Regions from separate parts of the Ruminococcus champanellensis 18P13 genome, predicted to be linked through region 1. Evidence: predicted binding sites of a transcription regulator. Region 1 holds the regulator's gene; each other region holds the start of a gene.
The links. The regulator HrcA, encoded in region 1, represses chaperone genes, less so after heat shock. The targets are predictions, from matches to a motif close to TGTTAGCACTCNNNNNNNNNGAGTGCTAACA.
Positions count from the first base shown of each region.

Region 2: the regulator HrcA is predicted to act here: its motif matches at 2,416-2,446, upstream of groES (co-chaperone GroES).
Region 3: the regulator HrcA is predicted to act here: its motif matches at 2,366-2,396, upstream of RUM_RS05225 (Hsp20/alpha crystallin family protein).

Region 1 is NC_021039.1:375,890-380,175, reverse strand. Features, by position in the region: gene dnaK (molecular chaperone DnaK) at 1-642, opposite strand, end outside; gene grpE (nucleotide exchange factor GrpE) at 715-1,305, opposite strand; gene hrcA (heat-inducible transcriptional repressor HrcA) at 1,325-2,356, opposite strand; gene RUM_RS01660 (MarR family winged helix-turn-helix transcriptional regulator) at 2,560-3,087, shown strand; gene polA (DNA polymerase I) at 3,186-4,286, shown strand, end outside.
Region 2 is NC_021039.1:538,800-543,085, reverse strand. Features, by position in the region: gene RUM_RS11885 (sensor histidine kinase) at 1-1,332, opposite strand, end outside; gene RUM_RS02400 (response regulator transcription factor) at 1,444-2,142, opposite strand; gene groES (co-chaperone GroES) at 2,488-2,772, shown strand; gene groL (chaperonin GroEL) at 2,804-4,286, shown strand, end outside.
Region 3 is NC_021039.1:1,196,921-1,201,206, forward strand. Features, by position in the region: gene RUM_RS05220 (dockerin type I domain-containing protein) at 1-2,291, shown strand, start outside; gene RUM_RS05225 (Hsp20/alpha crystallin family protein) at 2,519-2,962, shown strand; gene RUM_RS05230 (MarR family winged helix-turn-helix transcriptional regulator) at 3,203-3,640, shown strand; gene RUM_RS05235 (YczE/YyaS/YitT family protein) at 3,627-4,286, shown strand, end outside.

The DNA.
Region 1 (4,286 bases):
CTCGGAGGTCATCCAGTCAATGATCCGCTGGTCAAAGTCATCGCCGCCCAGGTGGTTGTTGCCGGCAGTTGCCAGAACCTCTGTAACCCCGTCGCCCATGTCGATGATGGATACATCGAAGGTACCGCCGCCCAGGTCGAATACCATGATCTTCTGCTCCTCTTCCTTGTCGATGCCGTAGGACAGAGCCGCAGCAGTAGGCTCGTTGATGATTCTCTTGACGGTCAGCCCTGCGATCTGACCTGCGTCCTTGGTTGCCTGACGCTGGCTGTCGGTGAAGTATGCGGGAACGGTGATAACCGCCTCGGAAACCTTCTCGCCCAGGTATGCCTCAGCGTCTGCCTTCAGCTTTTGCAGGATCATAGCGGAGATCTCCTGGGGCGTGTAGGACTTGCCCTCGATCTCTACCTTGTAGTTGGAGCCCATGTGACGCTTGATGGAGCTTACGGTCTTATCCGGGTTGGTGATAGCCTGGCGCTTTGCCACCTGACCTACCAGACGCTCGCCGTTCTTGGAGAATGCCACAACGGACGGGGTGGTTCTTGCACCCTCAGCGTTGGGGATTACCACTGCATTGCCGCCTTCCATAACGGCTACGCAGGAGTTGGTTGTACCAAGGTCGATACCAATAATTTTTGCCATAATAAATCTTCCTCTCTATGCTTTCTGTTCTGATAAAGATAGTTTACTCGGTTTTGGATGTTTCATCCGGGGCTACTGGGCAACTGCCACCATTGCGTGGCGGATCACCCGATCCCCGATCAGATAGCCCTTCTGGAATACCTGACACACCATGCCTTCTTCGTATTCCGTATCCGCCGCCTGCTTGATGGCGTGGTGGAAATTCGGATCAAAGGGAGTTCCCAGAGCTTCCATTTCCCGGACGCCCAGCTTCTTGAGCGCCTCGTTGAGCTGTGTATAGATCTTTTCCATGCCGGTCTTGTAGGCTTCATCCGTACAAGCAGCCTCCAGCGCCAGGGAAAAGCTGTCCAGCGCCGGCAGCAGGGTTTCCACCGCTGCGGCAGTGGCATGGGAATAGGTCTCGGTCTTTTCCTTTGCAGTGCGCTTGCGGTAGTTGTCGTATTCGGCGTACAGCCGCAGGTACTTGTCCTTTTCCGCCGCCAGTTGCTCCGCCGGATCCGGTTCCGTCCTGGTCTGCTTGATCTCCGGCTGCTCTGCCTGTTCCGGCTGGGAAGCGGATTCCGCCTCCTGCGCTGCCGCAGCTTCCGACTCCGCTGCCTTTGCAGCCTCCTCCGGCTCCTGTCCGGCGGTGGTTTCCTCGGTCAGATCCTGTTCTTTTTTCATCGGTTGCACCCCTTCTGTTCTAATGCTGTCCCGGCTCATGTTCGTCCTCATCGGAAATGAGATCCGTCAGCTTTTGTGTGAAATATTCAATATAGGGAATGATCTTTGCGTAATTGATCCGCATCGGCCCGATGACCCCCAGCGCACCGGCAGGCTGATTGCCCTTCTGGTACTTGGATACGATCATACTGGAATTGCCGATGACGAAATTATTGCTCTCCTGGCTGAAGAGCACCTGCACGCCGCTGAATGCGTCATCCAGCAGAGGGATCACGGTGTCCGTGTGCTCCATGAACTGGACGATATCCATTTTTTCAAGCTCGCTGCAGGTTAAAAGGTTCCGTGCGCCGCTGACGGTGACTTCCTTCTGCTTCAGATCCCGGGACAATTCATACAGTCCCTGTACCAAAGGGGAAAGGGTGGTCATATATGCGCCCAGTGCGGCGATCAGATCCTGGAGCCGCTGTTCGGACAGATCCTCAACGGATACGCCCTCCAGGTTCTCCTCCATATAATGTGTGAAAAATTCAAGCTGCTCATTGCTCAGATCAAACTCCAGCCGACAGGCTTTGTTTTTGATGCTGCCGTTGGATGTAATCAGCAGGATCACATACAGCCGCTTGCCGGTGGGGATTACCTCCACCTTGGAGATGATGGAAAACTTCGGTGCTGCATTGGTCACTACCGCTGCGCATTGGGTCAGCTCCGCAAGGGCTGTGCCTGCGCTCTGGATCAGCAGCTCCTCGGTCAGAGCACCCTGCGCCTCCAGCATATCGTCCAGCCGCTGCCGCTCCTTTTCGGAAAGCGCCTCGGTGGTCATCAGCTTGTCGATGTAGAGCCGATAGCCGTTGAAGGTGGGGATTCTGCCGGCGGAGGTGTGGGGCTGTTCCAGCAGTCCTAACTGCTCCAGTACCGCCATGTCGTTGCGCACCGTTGCCGCAGAAACATTGATATGAGGCAGTGCAGCGATGGTCTTGGAACCGACGGGCTCGCCGGTCTGCACATATTCATCCACGACAGCAGCCAGAATTTTCAGCTTGCGGTCGTCCATAGCCTCACTCCTTCTTTCAAGTTAGCACCCGTCCGGATGCTCTGTTAGCACTCTATCTATCCGAGTGCTAAATATAAGATACCACGCCCGCACCATGTTGTCAAGTGGTTTTTGCATTTTCAGCGTTTTGCACAAATGATATCTTATTTTTTGTGCATGTTTGTTGTTTTTGCTCCTGCCGCATTGACAAATCAGGGGGGGATATGGTACGATTAAAGGAACTGAACCCGGAACCCATCCGGCAATGTACTATTATAAAGCAGAAAGGCAGGTGCAGCCCTGTGGAGGTAGAGTCCCTGGAGGTGGAGTGGATCGCCGTACTGGATCGGTTCAACAAGCTCAACGCCCGCTATAAGGTGGAGGGGCTGCCCCGGCCGGAGTTCATGCTGCTGCATCTGATCGCAAAAAGCCCCAGCGGCGCCGTAAAGATCTCGGAGCTTGCCGCCGCCCTGGAGGTCACCACCCCGGCAGTGTCCAAGCTGCTGAAATCCCTGGAGGAAAAGTGCGCCGTCTCCCGGGTCAGCGACATTACCGACCGGCGGATCACTTATATCACCATGACCAAGGCGGGCAGGCAGTTGTACGACCGGGCATTGCAGGCACGGCGGCGGATCGGGCTGTCGGTGATGGAACGGATCGGAGAGCAGGCGTACAAGCAACTGTTTGAACAAATGCAGATCCTGTACCAGGCCTTTGAGGATGCCCTCACCGATCAGGACAGCGACATATAGACAGGAGCCGGGCTTCTGTCTTTTTTTATGGACAAATGGGGCGCCCTTGTGGTATACTATAAATATATATAATAGAAAAATCGATGGAGGAACAGTCTATGACTCTGCTGGCAATTGACGGCAACAGCATCCTGAACCGGGCGTTTTACGGCATCCGTATGCTCACAAGCAGCAAGGGTGTGCCCACCAACGCCCTGTTCGGGTTTTTCAACATCTACCTGAAGGAGGCGGCACAGGTGCAGCCGGATGGGGTGGCGGTGGCGTTTGACCTGCGGAGTCCCACCTTCCGGCATAAGGCGGTGGCATCCTACAAAGCCAACCGGAAGGGCATGCCGGAGGAGCTGGCACAGCAGCTTGCCCCGGTGAAGGAGCTGCTGCGGGGCATGGGCGTCACCGTGCTGGAGGCAGAGGGCTTTGAGGCGGACGACATTCTGGGCACCCTTGCCCGGATCTGTACGGAGCATGGAGAGGACTGCGTGATCCTCACCGGAGACCGGGACAGCCTCCAATTGGTGGGGGAGCATGTGCGGGTGGATCTTGCCACCAACAAGGAGACCATTCCCTATACGGAGGAGCGATTCCGGGAGGAGTATGGGTTTGCCCCGGTGCATCTGATCGATCTGAAGGCGCTGATGGGGGACAGCTCCGACAACATCAAGGGGGTACCGGGCATCGGCCCGAAAACCGCCACGGGACTGATCCAGACCTATGGCACCATTGAGGAGTTGTACGCCCATCTGGACGAGGCAGGGCTGACCAAAGGGGCATACGCCAAGCTGTCCGGGGGGAAGGCATCCGCAGAGGAAAGCAAGTGGCTTGCCTCCATCGTAAAGGATGCCCCCATTCCCCAGGATCCGGCAGCGTACCGGCTGAAGGAGCCGGACAAGGAGAGCGTATCCGCCCTGCTGACGGAGCTGGAGCTGTTCAAGCTGCTGGACAAGCTGAAGCTGGAGGCTGCCCCGGTACAAAGCAAACCGGAGCCGGACGCCCCGGCGATCTCCTTGTGCAAAGTGGTGCAGCCCTTTGACCGGAGCATGCTGGACGGCTTGACAGACCGGGAACAGCCGGTGGATTTCCTGCTCCGGGAGGATACCTTATATATCCACACGGGCACATGCATCTGCACCACCCGGGAACAGGGGCTGATCCTGGCGTTTCTGGCATCCGGCTGCAAAAAGCGCAGCTTTGACGCAAAGCCT
Region 2 (4,286 bases), 160 kb from region 1:
GATGATACGACTGACAATGGACAGCCCCAACCCCACCCCGGTGGTATCCTTGCTCCGGGATTCATCGGTCTTGTAGAACCGGTTGAACACGTTGGAAAGCTCCTCCTCGCTGAGACCCTCTCCCGTGTTGCGGATCACCACCTGGCACTGCTCTCCCTGGGGCATCACTGAAAAGGTCAGCTCCCCGTTCCTGGGAGTGAATTTTACCGCATTTTCGATCAGATTGTAGAATACCTGCTGCATCAGATCCTTATCCGCCTGCACCTCCGCCCGGGGACAGTCCTCCAGACCGCAGACCTGGATCTGCCGGGCTTCGATCTTCTGCTCAAACATAAATAACGTGGAAATCAGCAGACCGGTCAGTTCCACCGGCACCAGCTTCAGCTCCATGCCCCCCTCCTCAAACTTGGAGATGTTCAGCATGGAGCTGACCAGCCGGGACAGGCGCTTCACCTCTCCCGAGATCCGCCGCAGATAGCCCTGCTGCTGCTCCGGAGGAATGGTACCATCCAGAATTCCGTCCACAAAGCCACTAATCGTGGTCATAGGGGTGCGCAGCTCGTGGGACACGTTGGACACGAAGCTTTTCCGGTTCTTTTCGTTGGAATCGATAAAGTCCGCCATCCGCCCCATGGTCATGGCAAGATAGGTCAGCTCTCCTGCGTCCGCCACATCCGGCTTGAAGGAAAAATCCCCGTCCGCATAGCGTTCTGCGGCCTTGGTGATCTCCTTCACCGGTTTCAGCATATGCCGGGTATTGAAGTAAAAGACGATGGCTGCAAGAACCGTCACTGCCATCAGACCGATCACCAGCACGAAGAACAGCTCCTTGGAAAAGCTGGTCAACTGCTCCGCCGGATACACCAACGCCAGATATGCCCCATGCTCCTGATCCGTATCATACAACTGGAAATGCTCAATATAGCACACGCTAAGCTCCTGGGTCAGACCCGTGAACTGATTGACCTGGAAGGTGGGTTTGCGCTGCACGGAGTTCATCAGAGAGTCACTGAGCCGGATAGAGCCGTCCGCATAATCCGAGCGCAGCAGACACGCCCCGTTTTCGTCAAACAGATAACAGGATACATTATAGGTCAGAGCATAGTAGGAAAACTGGGAGTGGATCTGGGGGGTATCCACATTGCCGTACCGGCTGTAATTTTCCCGGGTCTCCGTGATCATCAGATGCGCCATATTGGCTGCCTGCTCCCGCTTTTCATCCTCATACCTGCCATCCGCCCACAGAAGCACCAGGCTTCCCAGCAGGGCGGCAAAGAAAAAGGTAATGATCGTCCCCAGGTAGAAATACCGGGAGAAAATGCTTTTCTTCATTGCATCAACCGCCTATGCTCTTTCCATGTCCAAAGGGAAATGAACACCGCACAAAGCACACCCAATGGCTTTGTACGTCCATTCGGCACACACGCTTTGTGCGGTGTTTCCTTAGTCTTCTTCGTCCGTCTCAAATTTATAGCCTACGCCCCAGACGGTTTTCAGCTCCCACTTGTCCGAAACACCCTCCAGCTTTTCACGCAGACGCTTGATGTGTACGTCAATGGTACGGGAATCTCCGTAGTACTCAAAGCCCCATACCTCATCCAGAAGCTGATCCCGGGTGTATACCCGGTTGGGGTTGGATGCCAGGTAGAACAGCAGCTCCAGCTCCTTGGGGGGAGCGTCCACAACCTTGCCGTCCACCTTCAGCTCATACCGGGTCATGTTCACAGAAAGCTTGTCATAGCGAACCTCCCGGACCTCCATTTCCGCCGGAGACTGACCGGTACGGCGCACCACCGCCTTGATCCGGGCGATGACCTCCTTGCTGTCAAAGGGCTTGACGATATAGTCGTCCGCCCCAAGCTCCAGACCCAGTACCTTATCAAAGGTATCGCTCTTGGCGGTGATCATCAGGATCGGGATATTGGACTTTTTCCGGATCTCCCGGCAGACCTGCCAGCCGTCCAGTCCGGGAAGCATCACGTCCAGCAGAACGATGTCCGGCTTTAAGGCGTTGAACTTGACCACAGCTTCCTCCCCGTCGTGGGACAGGATCACGCTGTAGCCCTCCTTCTCCAGGTAGAGCCGCAGCAGGTCGCAGATATTTTTATCATCATCCACAATTAAAACTTTATCCAGTGCCATATTTTCCTCTTTTCCGCACAATTCGTGCTTCGGGATTCCTTTTTATTATACAATATATAACGCAATTCATATACGCATAAATTGTGTCTGATATATGAACAAATCGTAAACAGTCCCATAGAGATTGGCAAATACCTTAAGATGCCAAAAGTATGTATTTGTACATTCTGCACAATATAATTTATTTATCTTCGTGTACACTGTGAAATCCTACAAAAATAATAGAAATGCGCAAAAACCCCTTGATTTTTTATAGGAAGTTGGTAAAATAGGTATTAGCACTCGGACAGTTGGAGTGCTAACATAACGCAAGCGCAAGTACAGCAAGTACAGGAGGAATGAACAATGACTATTAAACCATTGGCAGACAGAGTTGTCATTAAAATGATGGAAGCAGAGGAAACCACCAAGGGCGGCATCATTCTTGCAGCGTCCGCACAGGAAAAGCCTCAGGTTGCTGAGATCGTAGCAGTCGGCTCCGGCGGCGTGGTAGACGGCAAGGAAGTAAAAATGTACTTGAAGGTGGGCGACAAGGTGCTGCTGAGCAAGTATGCAGGCACCGAGGTCAAGCTGGACGGAGAGGATTACACCATTCTGCGTCAGAGCGACATTCTCGCAATTGTAGAATAAATCAGATCATACCAAAAGGAGATTGAGGAACATGGCTAAGCAGATCAAGTACGGCGAAGAAGCAAGAAAGGCACTCCAGGCAGGCATCGACAGCCTGGCGGATACGGTCAAGATCACACTGGGCCCCAAGGGCAGAAACGTGGTTCTGGACAAGAAGTTCGGCGCTCCGCTGATCACCAATGACGGCGTGACCATTGCAAAGGAGGTCGAGCTGGAGGATCCCTTTGAGAACATGGGCGCACAACTGGTCAAGGAGGTTGCAACCAAGACCAATGACGCTGCCGGCGACGGCACTACCACTGCCACCCTGCTGGCACAGGCAATGGTTCGGGAAGGCATGAAGAACATTGCAGCAGGCGCAAATCCTATGATCGTCAAGAAGGGCATCCAGAAGGCTGTTGACGCAGCAGTCAACGCCATCAAGGCAAACTCCAAGCCGGTAGAGGGCAGCGCAGACATCGCAAGAGTCGGCACCGTATCCTCCGCAGACGAGAACGTGGGCAAGCTGATTGCCGAGGCAATGGAGAAGGTTTCCACCGATGGCGTCATCACCCTGGAGGAAAGCAAGACCGCAGAAACCTACAGCGAGGTCGTTGAGGGCATGCAGTTTGACCGGGGCTACATCTCCCCCTATATGGTCACTGACGCTGACAAGATGGAAGCAGTTTACGACGACGCTTACATTCTGATTACCGATAAGAAGATTTCCTCCATCCAGGAGATCCTGCCTCTGCTGGAGCAGGTCGTACAGGCTGGCAAGAAGCTGGTCATCATTGCGGAGGATATGGAGGGCGAAGCGCTCACCACCATCATCCTCAACAACCTGAGAGGCACCTTCAAGTGTGCTGCTGTCAAGGCACCGGGCTTTGGCGACAGAAGAAAGGAAATGCTGAAGGATATCGCCATCCTCACCGGCGGCGAGGTCATCACCTCCGAGCTGGGTCTGGAGCTGAAGGATACCACCATTGCACAGCTTGGCCGTGCAAAGCAGGTAGTCATCCAGAAGGAGAACACCATCATCGTGGACGGCGCAGGGGCATCCGAGGAGATCAAGGCGCGCATCAGCCAGATCCGCAGCCAGATCGAGACTACAACCTCCGACTTTGACAAGGAAAAGCTCCAGGAGCGTCTGGCAAAGCTGTCCGGCGGCGTAGCTGTCATCAAGGTGGGCGCTGCAACCGAGATCGAGATGAAGGAAAAGAAGCTGAGAATCGAAGACGCTCTGGCTGCTACCAAGGCTGCTGTTGAGGAAGGCATCGTTGCCGGCGGCGGCACAGCCCTCATCAATGCGATTCCGGCAGTGGAAAAGCTGCTGCCCAGCCTGGACGGGGACGAAAAGACCGGTGCAAAGATCATCCTCAAGGCACTGGAGGAACCGGTTCGCCAGATCGCACGGAATGCCGGTCTGGAAGGCAGCGTCATCATCGACAAGATCCGCCGCTCCAGAAAGGTTGGCTACGGCTTTGACGCATACAACGAAACCTATGTAGATATGATCCCTGCCGGCATCGTAG
Region 3 (4,286 bases), 820 kb from region 1:
AGGCAACCGCTACTCTGGTGGATTCTGCAACAATGCAGAAGCTGAATGCAGACACAGTCTATCTGACAAGCTGTAAAGATCTTATGGATGAGCTCGGCGGCTCAGTAGACCTGCCCTCTGGCATGACAATAAACGATTCCCTGATGTACATTGACACAGGTTCCCTGATTTGCTCACCCAGTGGTCATATGCATACTGAAAGTTCCAGTTGCTCATTTGATGATTATAGTCATTGGAAAACATGCCCTGAATGTGGAATTAAACTGGTAGATACCGTTCGCAGTCACAGCATCATCTATGGCATGCTTGAAAAATGGACATGCAAACAGAGTGCAACAGAAACTCGGGAAGGCATTTGGAAGAAAACATGCGATTCTTGTGAGTATGCATATGATACTATAAAGGCTCCTGTTGTTTCTGAGCAGACCATTGTTTCCAGTTACGAAGAACTGCAGGCGGCACTCGCTAAGGGCGGAAAGCAGTGGATCACCTTAAAGTCGAAAACTTCTGTAAATACATGGATATATCAAGAAGACATGGACACTGATAATATGTTGGTTCTGGATGATCCGGATGCTGACATCACGATCAACTTGAATAGTTGTAGTGTGATTCGGGACACAGGTAGGTATGATGATGCCCTATTTGACATCCGGCAGGGTAAACTGCGAATTTTCAGCACACAACTGACAGGCATTCCAGTAAATGACTACAATATGCAATTTCGTAGTTTGGCTCGTACATCCTGCTTGTTCCGGGTTGGGGAAAATGGTACTCTGCGCCTGACGAATGTGAGCGGTTTTACGCCCTACGATGGTATGGCTTACGGGCAACCCATGGTCATTTCCGAAGGAAATTTGCAGATCGATGGGGGATATTACTGCAATATGATTGATTCGTTCTCGTCCAGTGGAAGCACCCGTGGAGCAGCAATTCTGATTGACGGTGGCACGGCTGTTATCAATGGCGGCAGATATGAAGGCACGGCTTGTGGCATTGCTGTACGGAATGATGCACAGCTAACAGTTAACAACGGATATATTGGCAGTTGGGATAACGGATTGTACATTGGAGACAATGCGAGTGTAGTGATTCATGGCGGCGAGTTCGACCGCTATGAAAAAACATCTTCTTCTTCAAAATCCCAGAATTGTGCCGTTATGATGAAAAGCACTGGTGATCTGACCATATATGGCGGTAGCTTTTACGGAGCAAAGCAGGGCTTGTTCCTGCAATCAGCCGGACAGGTTACTATTTGGAACGGTTCTTTCAAAAGCAGGAATCCCAGAGAAGCCCAACAGGGGGCAATGGTGATTTCCGATATGGAAAACATGAATATCACAGTCTACAACGGGACATTTTCAGGGACAACCGGAATACGGTCCAACGTAAAGTTTCCGTTGAAAGACATTCTTCCGAACAAGAACAGCAATGGCATGAGGGCTATGGGTAATGGTGTGGTGATTGATCTCAACACAGAAGCATTCATATTTGGCGAAAACCGCCTGACGATTGAAAAATCAGTTCCTATAATCACGAAACAACCTCAGAATGTAACTTTGATTTCGGGCAATGATGCAAGGTTCTCTGTAGAAGCAATTGGTGCCGTGCGTTATGAATGGGAAATATTTGATGTAGAAGATGAAACGCAGCAGCCCTATTCCAGAGAAACTGTATTGGCACACTGCTTTGGTGTCAACAGCTTTGAAGAAAGTACATTTCAGATTTATGGTGTCAGTTCCTGGTTTTTGAATAAAGCGGTACATGTATGGATCAAAGGCAAGGATGGCGGTGTCACCTCTCACACAGCATATCTTAACATTATCGTCAAACCGCCGGCAGAATCATCTCAGCTTAAAAATGTGATTGTTGCGCCTGGCGGCACTACGTCTTTCACTTATGAAACTTTGTATGCAGATGAATTTCGCTGGTCTTTTACCAATTATGAATGGGATCAGATAGATAATGAAGAACTGTTGGAATATCAAAGCAACGGTCGCACATTGACACTGTACAATGTTTCTGAGTTTTGGGACGGAGAAACTGTTTATTGTGATGCACTCAATGAATTGGGGTACATCACCTCGGATAAAGCAGTTATCACCGTAGGTGTTGCAGGAGACGTGAACGAGGACGGAGCAGTAACTGTTGCGGATCTGCTGATGTTGCAAAGATGGCTCATTCAGTCCGGTACTGTCACCAATGGACGGCTTGGAGATCTGGACGGCAACGGTACTCTGAACGGCACTGACCTGTATCGACTCAAGCGCATGCTGCTGATTGACGCATAACAACAAGAATCCCTCTGGCAGCGGATGCTCCAAGTATATGTGACAATCCTGCGAAAAAATGAAAGCTATGTGAAAATTAGCACTCTCCACTTGACAGTGCTAATCCTCCGTGCTATACTATAAACAGAACAAAGGAACAGAGCAGCACCAAAGGATTCCGGTGCTGAACCTCCGTGCCCTTGCTCAGAATCATGAAAGCATGTGATGAGTATAAGGAGGACTGACCTATGTTGTATCCTAGCATTTTTGGTGAAAACTTATTCGATGATTTCTTCAGATTCCCTGACTTTGGCAGAGATGTGGAGAAGAAGCTGTACGGCAAGCACGCTGCACAGGTTATGAAAACCGATGTGCATGAGCATGATGACCACTATGAGATTGTAATTGATCTGCCGGGCTTCAAGAAGGATCAGATCAATCTGGAGCTGCAGGATGGGTATTTGACCGTCAGTGCCGCAAAGGGGCTTGACAAGGACGAAACAACCAAAGAAGGCAAAATGATCCGTCAGGAGCGTTACGCAGGCGCTATGCAGAGAAGCTTTTATGTGGGCGATGCTGTGAAGGAAGCGGATGTAACGGCAAAGTTTGAGGACGGTGTTCTGCATATCACCGTGCCGAAGGCAGAGCCCAAGAAAGTGGAGGGTCACAAGTATATCGCCATTGAGGGATAATGCCCCGCTGAATTTTGACTTCTGAAATAAGAATCCCCGAAGTTGTTCGATGGAACGGCTTCGGGGATTTTTTTGTAGGGTGACGCTGTGAAAGCAATGTGCGGCATTCCATGCACCGACAGACATTCTATTTTAGTGAGAATACAAATTCTCAATCCGTATCCTGCTGCATGCTTGACAGGAACAAATTGAACGGATATAATTAGAATGCAAACTATAAGAATTCTGATTGGAGGAAGTATGGAGAGTCTTCACTATCTGCTGATGAAAGCCCATGCCATGATGCAGCGCTGTATTTTTGCCGAAGCACAGAAAATTGGCTTGTCCTCCGGACAGCCAAAGGTGCTGGATTATCTTTATAGCCATGAGGGAAGTGATCAGAAAACAATTGCCGCTTACTGTGAAATAGAGCCGGCGACTCTGGCGAGCATCTTACTGCGCATGGAACAGAAACAGCTGATTGAGCGCAGGCAGGAGCATGGAAACCGCCGTTCCCTATTTGTGTACCTGACCCAGACCGGAAGAATGGCTGCCGATAAGATGCACACGATCTTTGAAGCATATGATCGGCAGGTTTCTGAAACGATGGATTCGGGGGATCTGGAAACCGTCAAAGGGCTTTTGACCGAAGTGTGCAATAATCTGGAAAGTGTGGTAGGAAAGAATGGAACAAAATGAAGCGTCCAGAACCCTTGCAAATCGGTTGATTTGCTATTTTGCCGGTCTGTTCATCATGACTGCCGGCATTGCCATATCCGTCAAATCCAATCTTGGGGTATCACCGGTCAGTTCGATTCCCTACACGCTGACCAGGTGCTGGGGGATCGAAATGGGGAAGGCAACCATACTGTTTCATTGTGTGCTGGTACTGCTTCAGATTCTGATCTTGCGGAAAAGCTTTCAGTTAAAGTCCCTGCTGCAAATACCGGTTGGCGTAGTATTTGGTTATTTTACAACCTTCTGCAATTATCTGATGACCTTTGCGCCGACACCGGAAAATATAGCTGTTCGCATCGGTATGGTTCTGGTGAGCATTGTGCTGGTGGCCGTCGGTATCTTCTTTTATCTTCCGGCGGATATTATGCCGCTAGCAGGGGAGGGGATCATGCAGGCTGTCTCCCACGTGTCAAGCATTGCCTTCCCGAAGGTCAAGGTGGGGTTTGACATTACAATGGTTCTGATTTCCCTTGTGGCCTGTCTCATTGTATTGCGCAGTATGGGGAGCGTAGGCATTGGAACAGCGCTTTCTGCGGTGCTGGTCGGGGTAGTATTGGGACAGATCATGAAATTGTGGGCAAAGCATCGAAAGACCCGAGGCGCTTGT